4 regions of the Mesorhizobium oxytropidicola genome follow, and region 3 is predicted to be linked to each of the others. Evidence: riboswitches for the same ligand, from Rfam matches in the RefSeq annotation. Region 3 holds a riboswitch; each other region holds the start of a gene.
The links. Region 3 has a riboswitch for thiamine pyrophosphate ahead of thiC (phosphomethylpyrimidine synthase ThiC). Riboswitches for the same ligand answer to the same signal wherever they lie in the genome.

Region 1: another riboswitch for thiamine pyrophosphate. It lies ahead of AC0V8S_RS16855 (YkoF family thiamine/hydroxymethylpyrimidine-binding protein); the one in region 3 lies ahead of thiC (phosphomethylpyrimidine synthase ThiC).
Region 2: another riboswitch for thiamine pyrophosphate. It lies ahead of thiC (phosphomethylpyrimidine synthase ThiC); the one in region 3 lies ahead of thiC (phosphomethylpyrimidine synthase ThiC).
Region 4: another riboswitch for thiamine pyrophosphate. It lies ahead of thiB (thiamine ABC transporter substrate binding subunit); the one in region 3 lies ahead of thiC (phosphomethylpyrimidine synthase ThiC).

The regions. Positions count from the first base shown of each region.
Region 1 covers NZ_CM149692.1:3,364,994-3,369,995, forward strand. The annotation lists gene AC0V8S_RS16845 (glycosyltransferase family 39 protein) at 1-548, shown strand, start outside; gene msrA (peptide-methionine (S)-S-oxide reductase MsrA) at 724-1,242, shown strand; TPP riboswitch at 1,528-1,640, shown strand; gene AC0V8S_RS16855 (YkoF family thiamine/hydroxymethylpyrimidine-binding protein) at 1,631-2,239, shown strand; gene AC0V8S_RS16860 (ABC transporter permease) at 2,275-3,096, shown strand; gene AC0V8S_RS16865 (ABC transporter ATP-binding protein) at 3,093-3,860, shown strand; gene AC0V8S_RS16870 (ABC transporter substrate-binding protein) at 3,853-4,869, shown strand.
Region 2 covers NZ_CM149692.1:4,491,598-4,496,599, reverse strand. The annotation lists gene AC0V8S_RS22385 (8-amino-7-oxononanoate synthase) at 1-367, shown strand, start outside; gene bioD (dethiobiotin synthase) at 364-999, shown strand; gene AC0V8S_RS22375 (adenosylmethionine--8-amino-7-oxononanoate transaminase) at 999-2,264, shown strand; gene AC0V8S_RS22370 (beta-ketoacyl-ACP synthase III) at 2,261-3,244, shown strand; gene panD (aspartate 1-decarboxylase) at 3,301-3,753, shown strand; TPP riboswitch at 3,858-3,974, shown strand; gene thiC (phosphomethylpyrimidine synthase ThiC) at 4,079-5,002, shown strand, end outside.
Region 3 covers NZ_CM149692.1:3,797,715-3,802,716, reverse strand. The annotation lists gene thiC (phosphomethylpyrimidine synthase ThiC) at 1-1,188, opposite strand, end outside; TPP riboswitch at 1,293-1,408, opposite strand; gene AC0V8S_RS18930 (FkbM family methyltransferase) at 1,505-2,263, opposite strand; gene AC0V8S_RS18925 (hypothetical protein) at 2,260-3,492, opposite strand; gene AC0V8S_RS18920 (aspartate aminotransferase family protein) at 3,516-4,946, opposite strand.
Region 4 covers NZ_CM149692.1:1,503,108-1,508,109, reverse strand. The annotation lists gene AC0V8S_RS07540 (M48 family metalloprotease) at 1-217, opposite strand, end outside; gene thiQ (thiamine ABC transporter ATP-binding protein) at 476-1,252, opposite strand; gene thiP (thiamine/thiamine pyrophosphate ABC transporter permease) at 1,245-2,840, opposite strand; partial or broken gene thiB (thiamine ABC transporter substrate binding subunit) at 3,019-4,016, opposite strand; TPP riboswitch at 4,060-4,174, opposite strand; gene AC0V8S_RS07520 (thiamine diphosphokinase) at 4,263-4,922, shown strand; partial or broken gene AC0V8S_RS07515 (ABC-F family ATP-binding cassette domain-containing protein) at 4,924-5,002, shown strand, end outside.

The sequences.
Region 1 (5,002 bases), 430 kb from region 3:
TTACGGTGCTCGCCTTTCTCGGCCACCGGCTCGGCGCCATCGAGATGCGAAGGCTGGCGATCTGTGCCTTCCTCTGCATCGTCACCATGTCGGGCGCCTATGCGACCCTCCGCTGGACGGGCTGCAATGTGCGGGGGCGCCTCGACGCCGTCTGCTGGCCGGCGCAGCCGATCTCGGACGAGGCCGAGGCGGTTTGGCATGCGGCCGCGCCCGGCCGGCTCGACATTGTCGGCGGCGATACCCAATTGGCCATGCTCGCGGGCCTCAATGCCTATGACAAGCCGTCGATCTTCACCGACCTCGATACCCGGTTCGCGCCCTGGATCACCAGGCAGCGCTTGCGCGACCACGGCATGCTGATGGTTTGGCCTGGGCATGGCATGCCGCCGCAGTTGCGGACATGGCTGGGCAACCTGCCGGTCAAGACCGTTCTTTTCAACTGGTCGCGCACGGCGCCGCCTGTGGCAATCAGCTTTGCCGCCATTCCGCCTGGCACGCGGTATCTGCCGCTTGACGCCGACAGCCGGACCCGGCATCCGCGTAATTGAAGCGGTTCGATCCCTTAGCCGCGTCGTAATATCGTTCGCGCATGGCTGCGTTCGTCTCCATGCGACTGGACGAAGCAGGCGACAATGCCCATTTATTGGGAAATCCAATTTTGTCTGCGCAATTCCGGACGGGAAACCGCTACGCGAATGGAATTGCCTTTTGAGGAGACGTGACATGGCGACTTCGATCGAACGCGCAGTGCTTGCCGGTGGTTGTTTCTGGGGCATGCAGGATCTGATACGGCGCTATCCCGGCGTCATCTCCACCCGTGTCGGCTATAGCGGCGGCGATGTGCCAAACGCCACCTACCGCAATCACGGCACTCATGCCGAAGCCATCGAGATCAATTTCGATCCGGCCGTGATCAGCTATCGCACGCTGCTGGAGCGCTTTTTCCAGATCCACGATCCGACGACGCGCAACCGCCAGGGCAACGATGTCGGGATGAGCTACCGTTCGGCGATCTACTATACCAGCGACGAGCAAAAGCACGTGGCCGAAGACACCATCGCCGATGTCGATGCCTCCGGCCTGTGGCCTGGCAAGGTCGTCACCGAAGTCGCGCCGGCCGGCGCCTTCTGGGAGGCCGAGCCCGAGCATCAGGATTATCTGGAGAAATATCCCAACGGCTACACCTGCCATTTCGTCAGGCCGGGCTGGAAGCTGCCGGTGCGTGAGAAGGCCGCGTCCTGACGTTTGGCGAAACGCATCGTTGGGAAGCGATGTCGAAACAAAGAAAGCCGCGGGGCGGATGCCCCGCGGCTTTTCTTCGTTTATGGCGATGACTTGCTTGCATCGGAGTTCATGTCGCCCGGTGTGGTGGAGGTGGTGCTTGCTGCCGGATCGACGGTGTTGGGCGAAGCCGGCTTGCTCGGGTCTCCAGTGATCGACCCGCCGCCACCCAGATCTGGTGCAATGCTTTTGGCGCGGTGCGCTGAAAAAACGGCTTCCCCTTCGGTTCGAATGGTGCTTTAACGCGCCCATCCACAGGGGTGCTCCGTACGGTCGGGCTGAGACGGGGGCGGCAAGCCCATAGACCCTAGAAGCTGATCTGGGTAATACCAGCGGAGCGAGGCGGGCTATGTTTTCAGGCGCACAGATTTCCCTATATCCCATGGCCGACGATTTCGTCGGCGTCATCCTGGGCGCGCTCGGCGCGCTCGATCCCTACCGGGACAGGCTCAGGATCGAGACCGACGACATCTCGACCTTGCTGGTCGGGCCGCCCGAAGTGTTGTTCCCGGCGCTGCGCGACCTGTTCGTGGCGGCGGCGCGGAGCGGCAAGCATTGCGTGCTGTCGGCGGCCATTTCGCGCGGCTGCCCGGGCGAGCCGGACGATCCGATCTGCCGCTCCGACGCGTTTGGCGGACCTGTCGGGCCGCTCGGCCCACGCAAGGAAGCCGCCATCACCGCCGTGCGCAAAGCTGCTGCCACCGGCCAGCCGGCGGCGGCGCAATTCTCGCTCTATGTGATGGGCGCCGGCGACCACATGGACGAGATTTATGGCTGCATCGATTTCCTGAAACAGTCCGGCGTCTACGATCGCTCCAAGAATTTCTGCACCAAACTGCGCGGTGATACGGGCGCGATCTTTTCGGCACTGAACGAAGCTTTCTGCCGCTTCGGGCCAGGCGCCGGGCACGTAACCCTCGACGTCACGGTTTCGGCCAACAGCCCGTCGGCTGTCTAAGCCGGCCGCGCTTCGGCGCGACCCCGTCAAAGGTTATGCCCGTGGTGTCATCATCAGTCGCGTCGCGCCCGCTCGTGGGTTCCCTTGCCAAGGCTGTACCCGCCGTCATCTCGGTCGGGTTGCTGCTTGTGGCGTGGGAGATCTACGCCACCTATTCCGGCATCAAGCCGACGATTCTGCCGGCGCCGTCACGCGTCTTCGAACAGGCGACGCTCAATCGCGACGCGCTGATCGACAACGCCATTCCCACCATCCGCGCCACACTGATCGGCTTTGCCTGCTCGCTCGGCGCCGCCTTCGCGCTGTCGATGTTGGTCGACTTCTTCCAGCCGCTGCGGCGCGCGCTGTTTCCCGTCTTCATCGTCAGCCAGACCTTGCCGCTGGTGGCCATCGCGCCGCTGGTGGTGCTGTGGTTCGGCTTCGGGCTGGCGCCGAAGATCATGCTGGTGGCGCTGGTCACCTTCTTCCCGATGCTGGTGGCTCTGGTACAGGGCTACGAGGCGACCGAGGTCGAGATCGGCCAGATGTTGCGGGCCATGGGGGCAGGGCGCTGGCGCGTCTTCGTGCTGGCACGGCTGCCTTCGGCGCTGCCCTATTTCTTCGCCGGCTTGAGGATCTCCATCACCTATGCCGTGGTCGGCGCGATCTTCGCCGAATATGCCGGCGCGGCGAAGGGGCTGGGCATCTACATGCTCAACGCCAAGAACAATTTCCGCCCCGATCTGGTTCTGGCCGCTGTCGGCGTCAGTGCCGCGCTCACGCTGATCCTGTTCGGGCTGACGGTGCTCTTGCAGCGCCTCGCCATGCCCTGGGAACGGGCCGGCCGGCAGCCGGCAGGGAAGGGGGCGCAGGGATGAGCCGGCTCGAATTGCGGCATGTGCACAAAGCGTTTGGCGGGCTCGACGTGCTCGCCGATATTTCGCTCAGCGTCGGCGCCGGCGAATTCGTCTCGATCCTTGGGCCGTCGGGCGCCGGCAAGTCGACGCTGTTCCAGCTCCTGACGGGTGCCGAGCATGGCGAGGGCGAGATGTTGTTCGACGGTGCGCCGCTCGACGACCATGGCAGGCATTTCGCCTTCATGCCGCAGCGCGACGCGCTGATGCCGTGGCGGCGCATCCTCGACAACGCGACGCTCGGGCTCGAAGTGCAAGGCGTCAGACGCAAAGCGGCGCGGGCGCGTGTCGCGCCGCTGTTTGCCGAGTTCGGGCTTGCCGGCTTCGAGCGGCATTTCCCGGCACAGCTTTCGGGCGGCATGCGCCAGCGCGCGGCATTGCTGCGCACGGTGGTGCAGGAGCGCGATATGCTTTTGCTCGACGAGCCGTTCGGCGCGCTCGACGCGCTGACCCGCGCGGCCATGCAGCGCTGGCTCGAGCAGATGTGGCGGCACCATCGCTGGACCGCGCTGCTGATCACCCATGATGTGCGCGAGGCCGTGTTCCTGTCCGACCGCATCTATGTGCTGTCGGCGCGCCCGGCCCGTGTGCTGCGTGAAATCGGAGTGCCGTTGCCGCGCCCCCGCGATCCAACCGGCGCCGCCGCGCAGCAGGCCGGCGCACTCGAGGCCGAGATTCTCGACATTTTGCTCAACCCGCAACCATCCAAAGGACATGACCATGACTGACTTGACGCGCCGGCAGGCCTTGCTGCTCACCCTTGCCAGCGGATTTCCGCTGATCGCTGGATCGAACCGCTCCTTCGCGGCCACGCAAAAAGTCAGCGTCGCGCTGGACTGGACGGTCAACACCAACCACATCGGGCTGTTCGTCGCCCGCGACAAGGGGTTCTATCGCGAGGCCGGCCTCGAGGTCGACATCCTGCCCTACAGCGATACCGGCGCCGGCACGCTGGTCGCCAACCGCGTCGCCGATTTCGGCATCAACGGCACAATCAGCCTGTTCACCCAGAGGACTGCCGGGGCCGATCTGAAGGCCGTCTATGCCGTGGTGCAGTCGGAAACCGGCCGCGTGGTCTTCAATGCAGCGCGCAGCGAGATTAAAAGCCCGAAAGATCTTGACGGCCTGACCTATGGCGGTTTCGGCAGCGCCTGGGAAAACGCGCTGATCTCGACCATCATCCGCCACGATGGCGGCAAGGGCAATTTCGAGACGGTGACGCTCGGCACCTCCGCCTATGAAGCGTTGGCCAACGGCTCGGTCGACTTCACGCTCGAGGTCTCGACCTGGGAGGGCGTCGAGGCCGAACTCAAAGGCATCAAGCAGCGCAGCTTCGTCTATGCCGATTATGGCGTGCCCGACGAGCACACGACGCTGATCTCGTCGAGCGAAGCGTATCTGCAGGCAAACCCGGCACTGGCGTCAGCTTTTGTCCAGGCAACGCGACGCGGCTATCAGTTCACCGTCGATCATCCCGGGGAAGCCGCCGCGCTGCTGGTCGCCGCCAACAAGGATGCCCTGACCAACCCGGCATTGATCGAGGCGTCGCTGAAGGCGCTGATCGACGGCCACTACCTGCGCACAGAAAACGGCGCCATCGGCACGATGGATCCGGCCAAGATGGACGCGATCGGCGACTACCTCTTCACCGCCGGCATCTTGCGCGATGCTGATGGTAAGATTCTGGCGCAACGCCCTGATTTCGCGAAGTATTTCGAAAATCTGAACTTGGGGTGAGGTTGGATACGCATCACCAGTAGCGCCCGGCCTACTCCGTTGGCTTGGCGTACGGGGGCGTCCTGCCCCCGTATGCTTTCGGAGGCGTCACTCCGTTTGATACCATTGCGATCTCTCCGGTTAACCGCCCGGC
Region 2 (5,002 bases), 690 kb from region 3:
CTACTCCACCGCGCCATCGCCGCTGATGGCAGTGGCAGTGCGCGAGGCGATTGCCATGCTGTCCGATGAGCCCCAACGCCGTGTCCAGTTGCAGGAGCGCGTTGCCTTCGCGGGCCGCCAATTGGCCGAGCGCTGCGGCGTGAAGCCCAGCGGCTCGCAGATCCAGCCCTTTGTCATCGGCGACAACAGGCGCACCATGGCGGTGGCGGCGGCACTGCAGGCCCGCGGCTTCGACATCCGCGGCATTCGTCCGCCGACCGTGCCCGAGGGCACGTCGCGCCTGCGCATTTCGCTGACGCTCAACGTCGACGAAGCCGACATTTCCACCATGGTCGAGGCCCTCGTCGAAGTGTTGGGCACGGCATGACCAAGCGCATCGTCATCACCGGAACCGACACCGGCATTGGCAAGACAGTGTTTTCGGCGGGGCTCGCCGGCCTGCTCAATGGCTTCTACTGGAAGCCGGTGCAATCGGGCCTCGACGAGGAGACCGACAGCGAGGTCGTTGCCCGGCTTTCCGGCTTGCCTGCTGGGCGCGTCCTGCCGGAAGTTTACCGTCTGAGGATGCCGCTTTCGCCGCATCGATCAGCCGAAATCGACGGCGTCGCGATCGAGGCGGCCAAGCTCTCACTTCCAGTCCTACCGGGTCCGCTCATCATCGAAGGCGCCGGCGGGCTCATGGTGCCGCTCAACCGGCAGACAAGGTTCATCGATATTTTCCGGGAATGGCAACTGCCGGTCATCCTTTGCGCGCGCACCGCGCTCGGCACCATCAATCACACCCTGTTGTCGATCGAGGCGCTGCGGGCCCGCTCCATCCCGCTCATCGGCCTCGCCTTCATTGGCGAGGAGGTGGCCGATACGCAAAAAACAATCGTGGAATTCAGCGGCGTGCCACAGCTCGGGAGACTGCCCCTGCTCGATCCGCTGACGGGTGAAACGCTGAGGGATGCGATGGTTGCCGGCTTTGACCTCGCCTCGATTGCGGGAGGCGAATGATGTCGCAGTCCAGTGTGTGGCATCCGTTCACGCAGCACGCGCTTGAGCCCGTGATCCCTGAAATCGTCCTGACGGAGGGAGCCTATCTCCAAAAGGCCGACGGCACGCGTATCCTGGATGCCATCTCCTCCTGGTGGGTCGTCACCCATGGCCACCGCCACCCTCGCATCATGAAGGCTATCGAGACGACCGCGTCGAGCCTTGACCAGATCATCTTTGCCGGCTTCACGCATGAACCAGCCGAACGTCTGGCCAAGGCGCTAGTCGGCCTCGCTCCCTCCGGTCTCGACTGGGTGTTCTATTCCGACAGCGGCTCGACCTCCGTCGAGGTCGCGCTGAAGATGGCGCTCGGGTATTTCGGCAACATCGGCGCACCGCGCTCGCGCATCGTCGTCATGGAGCACAGCTATCATGGCGACACCATCGGCACGATGAGCGTTGGCGCCCGCGGCGTGTTCAACGCCGCCTACGAGCCTTTGCTGTTCGAGGTCGACACCATCCCCTTCCCGGCCGCCGGGCACGAACAGGAAACGCTGGATCGTTTCGAGGCCGTCAGCCGCGACCGGTGCGCCGCCGCGCTGATCGTCGAACCGCTGGTGCTTGGTGCCGGCGGCATGCTGATGTACCCGGCTTCGGTTCTGACCGAATTGAAGAAGATTGCCGAAGCCTCCGGCACGCTGCTGATCGCCGACGAGGTGATGACAGGCTGGGGACGAACCGGAACCATGTTCGCCTGCGAGCAGGCATCCATCTCTCCAGACATCCTGTGCACCTCGAAGGGCCTGACTGGTGGCGTGATCCCGCTGGCGGCCACGCTTGCCACCGACGCCATCTTCCAGGCTCACTATTCCGAGGACCGGAAGAAGACCTTCTTCCATTCGAGCTCCTACACCGCCAATCCAATTGCCTGTGCGGCCGCACTCGCCAATGTCGAGATCTGGCGCGACGAGCCCGTGGCCGAGCGGATCGCGGCGTTGAGTGCGATGCAGGCCGCCGGGCTTCGGCGCTTTCGTGACAATGCCAACTTCGCCGACAGCAGGACGACCGGCACGATCGCGGCCCTCGATCTGCGCACCGGCTCGGCCGGCTATCTGGCCGAGATCGGACCGAAACTGCGCGCTTTTTTCCTCGAGCGCGGCCTGCTCGTGCGCCCGCTTGGCAATGTCCTCTATCTTCTGCCACCCTATTGCATCACCGGCGAGGAACTGGACGGACTCCATGACGCCATCGAGGAGGCCGGCGAACGCTTCGGTTCGAGGCCATGAGCAGGTCGTCGTGCATTCTCGGGTTTGGCCATCATGCGCCTGGTCGCAAAGTGCCAAATGCCGAGATCGAGAGCAATCTCGGCCTCGAGCCGGGCTGGATCGAGCGGCGTACCGGGATACTGTCGCGCTTCTGGGCAACGGACGAAGACACGCTGTCTGGCCTTGCCGCTCATGCCGGCGACATGGCGCTGGCGAACGCCGGCATCGACCGCAGCGACATCGGTCTGCTGTTGCTTGCCACCTCGACGCCCGACCACCTTCTGCCGCCAAGCGCGCCGCTGGTCGCACACCGGCTCGGACTCGGCCGAGCCGGAGCGGTCGACCTGACCGGCGCCTGCGCCGGCTTCATCTATGCGCTGATGTTCGCGGATGGATTCACCCAGCTGCACGGCAAAGCGGCCCTCGTCATTGCCGCCAACATCCTCAGCCGCCGCATCAACCCGGCCGAGCGCGCCAGCGCCGTGCTGTTTGCCGATGCCGCCGGCGCCCTGGTGATTGGTCCGTGCGAGGATGCTGATCGGGGGATTCTCGGAGCCTCGGTGGATTCGGACGGCTCGCGCTACGGGCTGATTCAGATCCCGGCGGGCGGAAGCAACATCCCGTTCCATGGCGACCTCGACCTCGGGCAAACCCGCATGACGATGACCGACGGCCGCGAAGTGTTCGCCAAGGCCGTCGAGATGATGACCGCCTGCTCGCAGGATGCATTGGCCACAGCCCGGACGCGGCCGCAGGACATCGATCGGTTCGTGCCGCATCAGGCCAATGCCCGCATCTTCGATGCGGTCGGGAGGAACCTTGGCATAGCGGATCATGTAACCGTTAAGACGATCGCCGACTACGGCAATTCTTCCGCAGCAACGATCCCGCTCTCGCTCTCGCTGGTCCATCAGACGGAGCCATTTCGGTCGGGTGAGAAGATTCTTCTGGCGGCGGCGGGTGCGGGTCTTAGCGGTGGTGCTCTCGTCGTCGGCATTTAGCCGACCAAGCGAGCGCGCCAGGACGGATCATGAATGATCTATGGGGCAACAGAGCAATGCGAAAAATAGTCGCCGGCAAGCTGCACGGTATCCACGTCACCGAAGCAAACCTCAACTACCACGGTTCGATAACGCTGGACCCTGACCACTGCGAAGCAGCCGGGATACTGCCGATGGAATTCGTGGAGATATGGAACAAGAATTCCGGTGCGCGGATTTCAACGTATGTGATTCTGGGCGAGCGCGGCTCGCGGTGCTGCATCCTCAACGGTGCTGCCGCCCGCACCTGCCAGCCAGACGACCAGATCATTGTCTGCAACTCCATCTACCTGGACGAAGCGCAGATCACCTCGCTGAAACCGAGGATCGTCACTTTTGACCAGCACAACCACATACGTGACCGCCTGAGCTACTCGGTCGATCTCGACGCACATGGCCGGTACAGGTTTTCCATCCTCGACGAGGCGAATGCGGCTTTGGCCATTCCCGCCCTGGTTTCAGGAGCGTGATTTTGTCCCCGATGCATGCGGGGGTTTTATGCTGGGTTTCATTGGCGGCCGGTCGAAGGCGCCCGAATGCGCTTGACAAGATTGCGCTGGCCCGTCCAACTTAAGGCATTCACCAGGGGAGTCCCGGCAAGGGGCTGAGATACTGCTGGCTTTCGCGGCGCAGTGACCCGTTGAACCTGATCCAGTTCATACTGGCGTAGGGACGGTGCAAGCGCTTTGCGGGAGTTCACGCCCGTGGTCCTGTTTTGAACAGGTCGACAAAAGCGTCTTTTCATCCTTCCGGCACAGAACTGGGTCTCCAATGCATGAGCAAAGGAGCCTCAAGATGAATGCCCTCACCCCCGCCGTGTCGACGGGACCGCTGCCCGCCTCACGAAAAATCCACAAGCCCGGTGCCATCCACCCCCAGATCAGGGTGCCGATGCGCGAAATCTCCGTCCATCCGACAGCCGGCGAGCCGCCCGTCATCGTCTATGATCCGTCCGGCCCCTATACCGACCCGACCGTCGAAACCAGCATCGAAAAGGGCCTCGCCCAGCTTCGCCATGAATGGATTACGGCACGCGGCGATGTCGAAGCCTATGACGGCCGCCATGTCCGGCCGGAAGACAACGGATTCGCGGCGGGCGAGCGCCTGACACCGGAATTTCCCGTCCGCAACCGGCCGCTCAGGGCCAGATCAGGCAAGGCGGTGACACAGCTCGCCTATGCGCGCGCCGGCATCGTCACGCCCGAAATGGAGTTCGTCGCCATCCGCGAGAACCTCGGCCGCGAGGTCCTGCGCGGCAAGCTGCAACGCGACGGCGAAGCCTTCGGCGCATTGATACCGGATTTTGTCACGCCGGAATTCGTGCGCGACGAAGTGGCCCGCGGGCGGGCGATCATTCCAGCCAACATCAATCATCCCGAGAGCGAGCCGATGATCATCGGCCGCAATTTCCTGGTCAAGATCAACGCCAATATTGGTAACTCCGCCGTCACATCGTCGATGGCCGAGGAAGTGGAAAAGATGGTCTGGGCGATCCGCTGGGGCGCCGATACGGTGATGGATTTGTCGACCGGCCGCAACATCCACAACATCCGGGACTGGATCGTGCGCAATGCGCCGGTGCCGATCGGCACCGTGCCGCTCTACCAGGCGCTGGAAAAGGTCGGCGGCATCGCCGAGGACCTGACCTGGGAGGTCTACCGCGACACGCTGGTTGAGCAGGCCGAACAGGGCGTCGACTATTTCACCATCCACGCCGGC
Region 3 (5,002 bases):
GGCGATCTGCGTCAACTCGCCGAGCGTTTCCAGCTCGGCGAATTGCGCCGCGTCGTTGGCATCGGCGATCGAGCCGGGACGAAGGCCGTCGCCTAGCGAGAAGGACACGTCATAGGCGCGGCAGATGTCACATATCTCCGCGAAATGCTCATAGAGAAAGCTTTCCCGGTGATGGTGCAGGCACCATTTGGCCATGATCGAACCGCCGCGAGACACGATGCCCGTGACCCGGTCAACGGTCAGCGGGATGTAGTGCAGCCGCACGCCGGCGTGGATGGTGAAATAGTCAACCCCCTGTTCGGCCTGTTCGATCAGCGTGTCACGGTACACCTCCCAGGTCAGGTCCTCGGCAATGCCGCCGACCTTCTCGAGCGCCTGATAGAGTGGCACCGTGCCGATCGGCACCGGCGCATTGCGAACGATCCAGTCGCGGATGTTGTGGATGTTGCGGCCGGTCGACAGGTCCATCACCGTATCGGCGCCCCAGCGGATCGCCCAGACCATTTTTTCGACCTCTTCGGCCATCGATGAGGTGACCGCCGAGTTACCGATATTGGCGTTGATCTTCACCAGGAAACTGCGACCGATGATCATCGGTTCGCTCTCGGGATGATTGATGTTGGCTGGAATGATCGCCCGCCCGCGCGCCACCTCGTCGCGCACGAATTCCGGCGTGACGAAATCGGGAATAGCCGCGCCGAAGCTCTCACCGTCGCGCGGCAGCTTGCCGCGCATGATCTCGCGTCCAAGGTTCTCGCGGATGGCGACGAACTCCATTTCGGGCGTGATGATGCCGGCGCGCGCGTAGGCAAGCTGGGTCACTGCCTTGCCAGCCTTGGCCCTGAGCGGCCGGTTGCGGACCGGAAATTCCGGCGTCAGGCGCTCGCCCACGGCGAATCCATTGTCTTCGGGCCGAACATGGCGGCCGTCATAGGCCTCGACATCGCCGCGTGCCGTAATCCATTCGTGGCGAAGCCGGGCGAGGCCATTTTCGATGCTGGTTTCGACAGTCGGGTCCGTATAGGGGCCGGACGGATCGTAGACGGTGACGGGCGGTTCGCCTGCCGTCGGATGGACGGAGATTTCGCGCATCGGCACCCTGATGTGCGGATGGAGGACGCCGGACTTGTGGATTTTCCGTGAGGCAGGCAGCGGTCCCGTCGAGACGGCTGGGGTGAGGGCATTCATCTTGAGGCTCCTTTGCTCATTGCATTGGAGACCCAGTTCTGTGCCGGAAGGATGAGACGCTTCGGTCGCCCTGCTTGAAAAACAGGACTTCGGGCGTGAACTCCCGCAAAGCGCTTGCACCGTCCCTACGCCAGTATGAACTGGATCAGGTTCAACGGGTCACTGCGCCGCGAAGCCAGCAGTATCTCAGCCCCTTGCCGGGACTCCCCTGGTGAATGCTCCAAGTTGAATGGGCCGGCGCTATTTTGTCAAGCGCATTTGGCCGGCGCGGCAACCGGGACTGATTGCTGTTGTGGACGAAGGTCGGCGGCGAAGCTCAGGCGAAGGCCCAGATATCCTCGGCCTGGAAGCCGACCTGGTAACCCGCCGTCTTCAGTTTGACCACGACCTGGCCGATCTCCGGGGCCGGCAACGCACCAACCTCGACCTTGATCATGCCCGGACGATAGCGTTTGAGGTCGAGTTGTTCGAAGACGATCCAGTCGGCGCCTTCGCAATCGACGAGGAAGGCATCGATGTGGCTGATGCCGTTGCGATCGAGCAAGGTCTGCAGCGTTTCCGAGGGCACCTCGATGTCTTTCAGGTGTGGCGCGAATTTGTTGAAGTTCGCGTCGGCCTCGCCCCAGGCGTTCTTGCCTGACATCAGATTGGTGTCGGTAACCGAGGAGCAGCCGATGAACTCGATCGGCAGCGTGCCCGCCTCGAGCGCGGCGGCATCGAAGGTGTGGACGGTGATCGTGCCTTTCGCCTTGGTGACGGCCACCGGCTCGATGATGAAGCGGTTCGTGTCGGGATAGTTGGCGCGCAGCCGCTTCTGATTGTACGGGATCGGCTCGACCAGCATGGCGCGGGCGCCGGATATCCTGTGCAGCCATGGCGTGACGTCGTCGAACAGCGCGCCGTCGCAAGCGCCGACATTGACCATCTGGAACGGCTGCCCTGCCCCACCGAAGCGTGCCTTCAGCGCCGCCTTGGCCAGGAATTTCGTACCGCGCAGCGAAGGCCCTCGATCGAGCAGGCCTGAGGGAAGGCCGAGCGACAAGGCGATGCGCGCCAGATTGGATAGCGAACTCATGGCTTGTCTCCGGGAATGATGTGCAAGGCGGCGCGATGCTGGCCGCGCGCCACCGCTGCCCACAGCGCCATGAACGGCGTCGCCAGCAGCAGGAAGGGCGGGATCAGGTGTGGAAAATAGATGCGCGTGTCGTGGATCGGGAAGACCGTGAACTTGGCCAGTGCCCCCAGCACCAGCGCCGCGAACAAAATGCCGGCGCGGCGGTCGAGGCGGAAGCCGGCGCGGCTGGCGGCGAACCAGCCGGCCAGTGCCAGCACCGAAACACCGACCCAGCTGTTCAGATTGACGGCACGCAGCAGCGAGGCCGCAAACGCCCTGAGATAGGCGGTGACCGAAAACGCCGGCTCGAAGCCGTCCATATTGTAGTGCTGCTCGATGCTGGAGAACCACAGATGCGGCCACCAGCCGGGATGATGGGCCCAGTGCGAAATGGCGAAATAGGCGACGAAGGACGCGGCAAAGCCGGCCAGCGCGCCCCAGGCCTTTTGCCGGAAAGCGACCAGCAGCACCGCGAAAACGGCAAGGAAAACAATATTGTCCGGCCGCGCCATGAAAGCGAGGAAGAGCAAGATCGCCGTCGCCACCTCGCGGCCTCTGACATAGGCGTAGAGCCCGCCGAGCAGCAGCGCCGACGTCAGCAGGTCCGGCGTCGAGGCCCGCGCCGCATCGCCCAAACCAGCCATGATCAGGACCGCACCGACCACCGGCGCCAGCGCCAAGGCCTTTTCAGAGCGCAACCAGAGCAGCGCGATCGCGCCGAACAACAGCACCGAAAACAGCTGCACCAGGCGCATCGCCTCGACCGGCGACATCACCGCGCTCAGCGTCGACAGGATCTCGGCGTAGAGGAATTTTATTCGGTACATGCCGAGCAGAGAATGGAAGTCGGCGGCATTCTCCGTCATGTGGCTGCGGAAGCCGCCGCCATCGTCGGTCAGCGCTTTGTAATCTCCCGCCGACACGCCTGATTTGACGGTGCTGTAGGCGTAATCATGCAGCGCCTGCACATCGGGATAGCTGCCTTCCTCCGATATTGCGAGATAGGGCAGCATGTCCCAATTGGCGTCGGGCATCACCCATGCCGTGAATGCCGTCAGAAGGATGTAGAGCGCGAAGGCCGCCGCACCGATCGGTGCGGCCAGCCGCGCATAACTCCCCTCGCCCCACGCCAGACCGGCCTGGACAAGGCGGTCGAGCATGTTCTGCGGAGCGGGTGACTTGGTCAGCATCGTTGCTCAACGGACTTTCGTTTTTAACGGACTTGGCTTTTGACGAAATCCTTCACGATCGACACGATGCCGCGCGACAAAAGACTGTCGAAGGCATCGACGAAGCGGTCGACATGCTCGCGCTGGCAGATCAGCGGCGGCTCGAGCCGGATGACGTTGCGGTTGTATTCGGTGAAGGCGACGAGCACGTCGTAGTCGCGCAAGAGCAGTGCGCCGACGAAGCCGGACAGCGAGCCCTTCAGCTTGTCGTCGAGCACGCTTACGATCGGGCGCAGCACCATCGGCAAGGTCTGCGAGAAGTCGTGGAACTCAAGGCCGACCATAAAGCCTTTGCCGCGCACATCCTTGATGATCTTCGGATATTTGTCCTTAAGCGCCTGCAGGCGCGCGAGCAAATAATCGCCGGTAACGGCGGCGTTGTCGATCAGCCCCTCGTCATAGAGCACGTTGAGGCCCTCGATCGAGGTGACGCAGGCCTCGCCCATGCCGCCAAAGGTGGCCATGGCATGGATCATCGCCGTCTTTGGCGTGCCATAGGCCTTCATGTAGACATCTCGCCTGGCGATCATCGCGCCGACCGCTGCCTTGCCGCCGCCAAGCGACTTCGCCAGCGCAGTCACGTCGGGAACCACGCCGTAATGTTCGAAGGCATAGAAGCGGCCCGAGCGGCCGTAGCCGCACTGCACTTCGTCGGCCACCCACAGCACGCCATACTGGTCGCAGAGCGCACGCAGCTTCTGCCAGTATTCGGCTGGTGCCTGGATAATGCCGCCGCCGCCCTGGATGGTTTCGAGCACGATGACGCCGACCTCCGGATCGGATCGGAACAGGCGCTCGACGGCCTCGATATCGCCGAACGGAATGCGCACCGTATTGTTGGCCATCTTGAAGTCGGCACGGTAGAGCTGGCCGTCGGTGATGCCCAGCACGCCCTTGGTTTTGCCGTGGAAGGAATTTTCGGCATAGACCACCTTCGGCCGCTTCGGCCCCGCCGCGCGTTCGGCGAGCTTCACCGCCGCTTCCATCGCTTCGGAGCCGGACGAGCCCAAAAACACCATGTCGAGATCGCCGGGCGAGCATTTGGCGATATTGTGTGCGAGCGCTGCCGCGTATTGCGACATGAAGGCGATGGCGATTTCCTGGCGCTTCTCCTCCTGGAATTTTTTGCGCGCTTCGAGGATACGCGGATGGTTGTGGCCGAAGGCCAGCGAACCGAAGCCACCGAAGAAATCGAGGATCTTGCGACCGTTCTGGTCGATGTAGAACATGCCCTCGGCGCGCTCGATCTTGATCTTGTGGAAGCCGAGCAGCTTCATGAAATGCAGCTGGCCAGGGTTGAGATGCGCCTTGAACAGGTCGGTCATGCGGGCGACGTCCATCGCCTTGGCCTGCTCGACGCTGATCAGATCGGGCTTGGCGATGGTAGCGGGCGACAGCGCCGGCGCGCTCACCATGGTGCGTGCATTCGTCTGTTCCGGCTTGGCCATGACGGTCATTTCAATCTCCTGTC
Region 4 (5,002 bases), 2.3 Mb from region 3:
GATCGGAATACTCACCGCCGTAGGTGGCCAGGATGCGCGGATGCTGCGCCTTGGCGAGTTCCGCGAGCTTGTTGTTTGCGCCGACATTGTCGACCGTGATCGGCCTGTCGGACGGCTGGAAGCCGGACTCCTGGACTTCCGGAGGCGTGAACATCTGGCAGCTTGCCAAGGCCACGGCAAAGCCGGCCAGCGCCAGAAAGCGCGCCAGCGGATTCATTCGTAGCTTGTCGACGCCGATCGCCAGAACGGCTTCCTTTCAGGTCCCGGCGCATGACCACGAAAATCGGGGGCGATCCTCGGAACCCGTCATGCGCTAAAAACAAACTTCTACAGCATCCGTCGCGCGTCCCTCGGGGCGTGCGGCGGATGCTGTAGGCAAATCACGGCTTGTGCCGACCAGTAGGGCCGACCTAGCCACACTACGTCTGCCATGGCAAGCAAGCGCCCCATCGCCTGAGGCCGGTTTGACCGTAAATTATGTCGGCTTCCGGGCAATATCTCGTGATACCGCATTCCCGGCACTTTCACCGACATAGCGCCGGAACGCCTCCGGACCAGCCCCGGCAAAGAAATCGTCCGCGCTGCCGACGGCGGCGACTGTGCCATTGTCCAGAAACACCACATTCTGGCCGATTCGGTGGGCATCCTGAGGCTGATGCGTGACGAACAGCACTGTCATGCCACGTTCGGCATGCAAGCCGGCAACCAGATCGAGCATGTCGTCGCGCAAGGCCGGCCCCAGCGAAGCAAAAGGTTCGTCGAGCAGAAGCACCGGGCGATCGCGCACCAGCACGCGCGCCAAGGCAACACGCTGCCGTTCGCCGCCGGAAAGTTCGCGCGGCAAGCGTTTTTCCTTGCCGCCAAGGCCCGTGCGTTCCAACGCCTCGGCGATGGCGGCCTGATCGGCCTCGGTCAGCCGTAGCGATGGCGAGCGGCCGAGCCCGACATTCTGCTCGACGGAAAGATGGGCAAAAAGATTGTTTTCCTGGAACACCATCGACACCGGCCGTGCGGCCGGTGGCACGGCGGCGACATCCGTCCCGCCGATCAGCACGCGGCCGGACTGCGGCGTCTCGAAGCCGGCGACGAGGTTGAGCAGCGTCGACTTTCCCGAGCCGCTCGGCCCCATAATGGCGGTGATTTCCGCCGCGGCGAACGCGACATCGAAGGCGATCGGCGCCTCGCCATAGCTGAACGAGACCTTGTCCAGCCGTACCGGAACGCCCTTCCTGTCCACCGCCCCGTCAGACATTGCGGACCTTTTCCCTTCCCAGCCAATCCGCAGCCAGCACCAAAGCGAGGCAGACCAGGCCAAGCAACAGCGCCAGTCCAGCGGCGTCCTCTGTGCGGTAGCTGCCCATGCGCGCCAGGAGAAGGTAGGGCAAGGTCTGCACGGAATCACTGCCGAACAGCGCGATGACACCGAGATCGCCGAGCGACAGCGCCATGGCGAAAGCAAAAGCGGTGGCGAGCGGACGCCGCAATGACGGCCAGTCGACCAGACGCAACCTGGCCCAGCCGGAAATGCCAAGCTGTGCGCAGAGCCGTTCGTGACGCTCGCTCGCCGCATCATAGGCGGGGCGGACGGCACGCAGTGCAAAGGGCATCGCCATCACCGCGTTGACCGTGACGACCATGACCGGCGCAATGGCAAAGACGTCGCCGGCATGGCGCAGCAGGAGGAACCAGCCGGCGCCGATGACGATGGGCGGCACGACCAAGACAAAGCTGGCGCCGGTGTCGGTGGTATGTTCGAGCAGTGTTTTTGGACCGGCGCGGCGGTTCAGCGCCAGCGCCCGGCGTGCCATGGTCAGGGCCAGGGACAGCATCACCGAAAGCAGCGCCGACAGGAAGGCCAGCATCGCACTGGTCAGCGTTGCCTGCCGCACGGCCGCCTCGCCGGCGAGCCGGCCGAGATCGGCCCCTAAACCGGCGATCACCGTGGCCGCCATCGGCCCGACAACGAACAGCAGCGCCAGCACGATGAGCGCGGCGTTCAGCGACGCTTCGGTCCTGTTGACCGAGAGATAGCGGCGCTGCGCCACCGGCAGATTGGTGTCGCCAACGACATTGACGCCAAGCCGCGTCAGCGCCAGCACCACGATGAAGGTCAAGGCGATCTGCAGCAATGTCAGTGTCACCGCCCGCGCGGGATCGAAATCGAAGCGCAGCGCCTGATAGATGCCGACCTCCAGCGTCGTCGCGGCCGGCCCGCCGCCAAGCGTCAAAACGATGGTGAAGGAGGTGATGCAGAGCATGAAGACCAGCCCGGCGACGCCGGGCAGAGCGGCGCGCAGCGTCGGCCATTCGATCAGCCGGAACGCCGGCCGCGCCCCCATGCCGAGCTGGCTCGCCAGCCGCCACTGGTCGGCAGGGATGGTCTGCAGCGCCTCGAGGAACAGCCGCGTTGCCAACGGCAGGTTGAAGAAGACGTGGGCGACGAGAATGCCGGACAGGCCATAGATACCTGGCCAGCCCTGGCCGCCGACGGCGCTGAACAGGCCGGCGAAATAGCCGGCGCGGCCGTAAAGCGCGAGGATGCCAAGCGCCGCGACGATCGCCGGCAGCGCCAGCGGCACGGCGAAGAGCTGCAGGATGAAGGCGCGGCCGAAAAAGCGCGGATGCCGCGACAAAGCACGCGCCACGAACAGCGCCGGGCCGGCAGAAAGCAGGGTCGAGAGGGCGGCCTGCCAGAGCGTGAAGCGCACGACACGTAGGAGATAGGGATCGAAAGCTGCCCAGGCGCCCGAAAGGTCATAAGCGCCTTCGACAAGCAACCCGGCAAACGCGCCGCCGATCAGCAGTGTGATCGCGGCGAGCGCGATGATGCCGGCGCTGATGCGGGGGTCGGACGCGCGCCTTCCACCCTCCCCCTTGTGGGGAGGGTCGGAACGCGGATGCCGCGAAGCGGTGTCCGCGAGCCGGGGTGGGGGTGAGGCCGTGCTCAGCGTCGCAGCCCCCACCCCGCTCCGCTTCGCGGATCGACCCTCCCCACAAGGGGGAGGGTGAGAAGCGCGCTCATTTGCTCATCACCGCCAGCCATTCATCCACCCAGGCCTTGCGGTTGGCGGCAACCTCTTCGGGGCTGAACAGCAAGGTCTTGGTCGGCTTGACCAGTTTGTCGAAGGCCGGGTTGAGCGGCTTGTCGGTCTTTCCTGCCGGGAACATCCAGTTGGTCTCGGGGATGGCGTCCTGGAATTTCGGTCCGGTCATGAAGGCGATGAATTTTGCCGCCAGCGGGTTCTTGGCGCCGGTCGTGGTGATGCCGGCGACCTCGATCTGCAGATATTCACCTTCTTCGAACGAAGCCGCCTGATAGCGCTCGGTATTCTCGGCGACCATGTGGTAGGCCGGCGAGGTCGTGTAGGACAACACCATCGGCGCCTCGCCCTTGGTGAACAGACCATAGGCCTCGCTCCAGCCCGGCGTCACGGTCAGCACCTTTGTCTTGAGCTTGGCCCAGGCCTCCGGCGCCTTGTCGCCATAGACCGACTTCACCCACAACAGCAGGCCGAGGCCCGGCGTCGAGGTGCGCGGATCCTGGATGACGATCTTGTCGTCGGCACTGCCTTCGACCAGCTCCTTCAGGCTCTTGGGCGGCGTCTTCAGCTTCTGCGTGTCATAGACAACAGCGAAATAGCCGTAGTCGAAGGGCACAAACGTATCGTCCGTCCAGCCGCCCGGCACGTTGATATCGGAGACCGCGCCATGCGGGCAAACAACCCGCTAGCCTTGGCATCGGCGGTGAGATTGGTGTCGAGGCCGAGCACGATATCGGCCTTGGTCGATGCCCCTTCGAGCTTGACGCGGTTGAGCAGGGCGACACCGTCGGCGACCGAGACGAACTCGACATCGCAGCCGCATTCGGCCTCGAATTCCTTCTTCACCACCGGGCCTGGACCCCAGTCGGCGGTGAAGCTCTCATAAGTGTAGACGGTGAGCTTGTCCTTGGCCAAGGCCGGCCCGGACAGCGCCACAACCGTGGCTGAGACAAGAGCGTATAAAAGCGTGCGCATCGGCGCCTCCTTCGTTCGAATTGAAAGGAATTGAGGCGTCGGACTGTCCGAAACGTCTAATCCCTCCGCCGGTACAAACCGGATCAGGTTCAGCGGGTTGGCGAGATTGCCTCTCAGCCGGTCCGCGAAGATCGCGTCCGGCACCCCGTTAGAGCGTTTCGACACATAGGCCCGGCCGAGGAACCGCGCAAGTGGCAGTTTGCCGGCCTTCCGTTTCCGCTGCCGGGCTGGTACAGGCCACCAGATATGAGCACATTCACCATCCTGCTTGGCGGCGATCTCATCCGCACGCCCCGGCTCGACCGCCAGGTCGAGGGCTCGCGCGTCATCGCCGCGGATGCCGGCATCGGCCATGCCCGGCTGCTCGGCCTTGTGCCCGAACTGTGGGTGGGCGATTTCGATTCGGTGCCGGCCAATCTGCCTGACGACCTCGCTGCCGTGCCCCGCCAGACCTTCCCGGCGGAGAAGGACAAGACCGACGGTGAACTGGCGATCGCCGCAGCCCTCGAGCGCGGCGCGACCCGCCTTGTGCTGGCAGGCGCGTTCGGCGGCAAGCGCGCCGACCACGCTTTCCTGCATCTGGCGCTCGCCCTGCGCCTGGCCGAGGCCGGAACGGACGTCCTGCTGACCAGCGGCGCCCAGGAAGGTATCCCTCTGCTGTTGGGAACGGCCGGCTTCGATTATGCCGACGGCACCCTGTTTTCGATCCTCGGCTTTTCCGAACTTGCCGGCCTGACCGTCACCGGCGCGAAATGGCCGCTGAGCCAGGTCGAGGTGGCTTTCGGCTCGTCCCTGACCATCTCCAACGAGGTCAAGTTCGACAAGACCGGGGGCAGCCTCGAAATCGCCCTCGGCCACGGCCGCGCGCTGCTGCTCGCTCATCCCTATCCCTTGCCCGAAAGCTGACATGGCCCCGCCCCTTCTCAATCTCGACGGGATAAAACTGACCTTCGGCGGCACCCCGCTGCTCGACGGCGCCGCCTTGA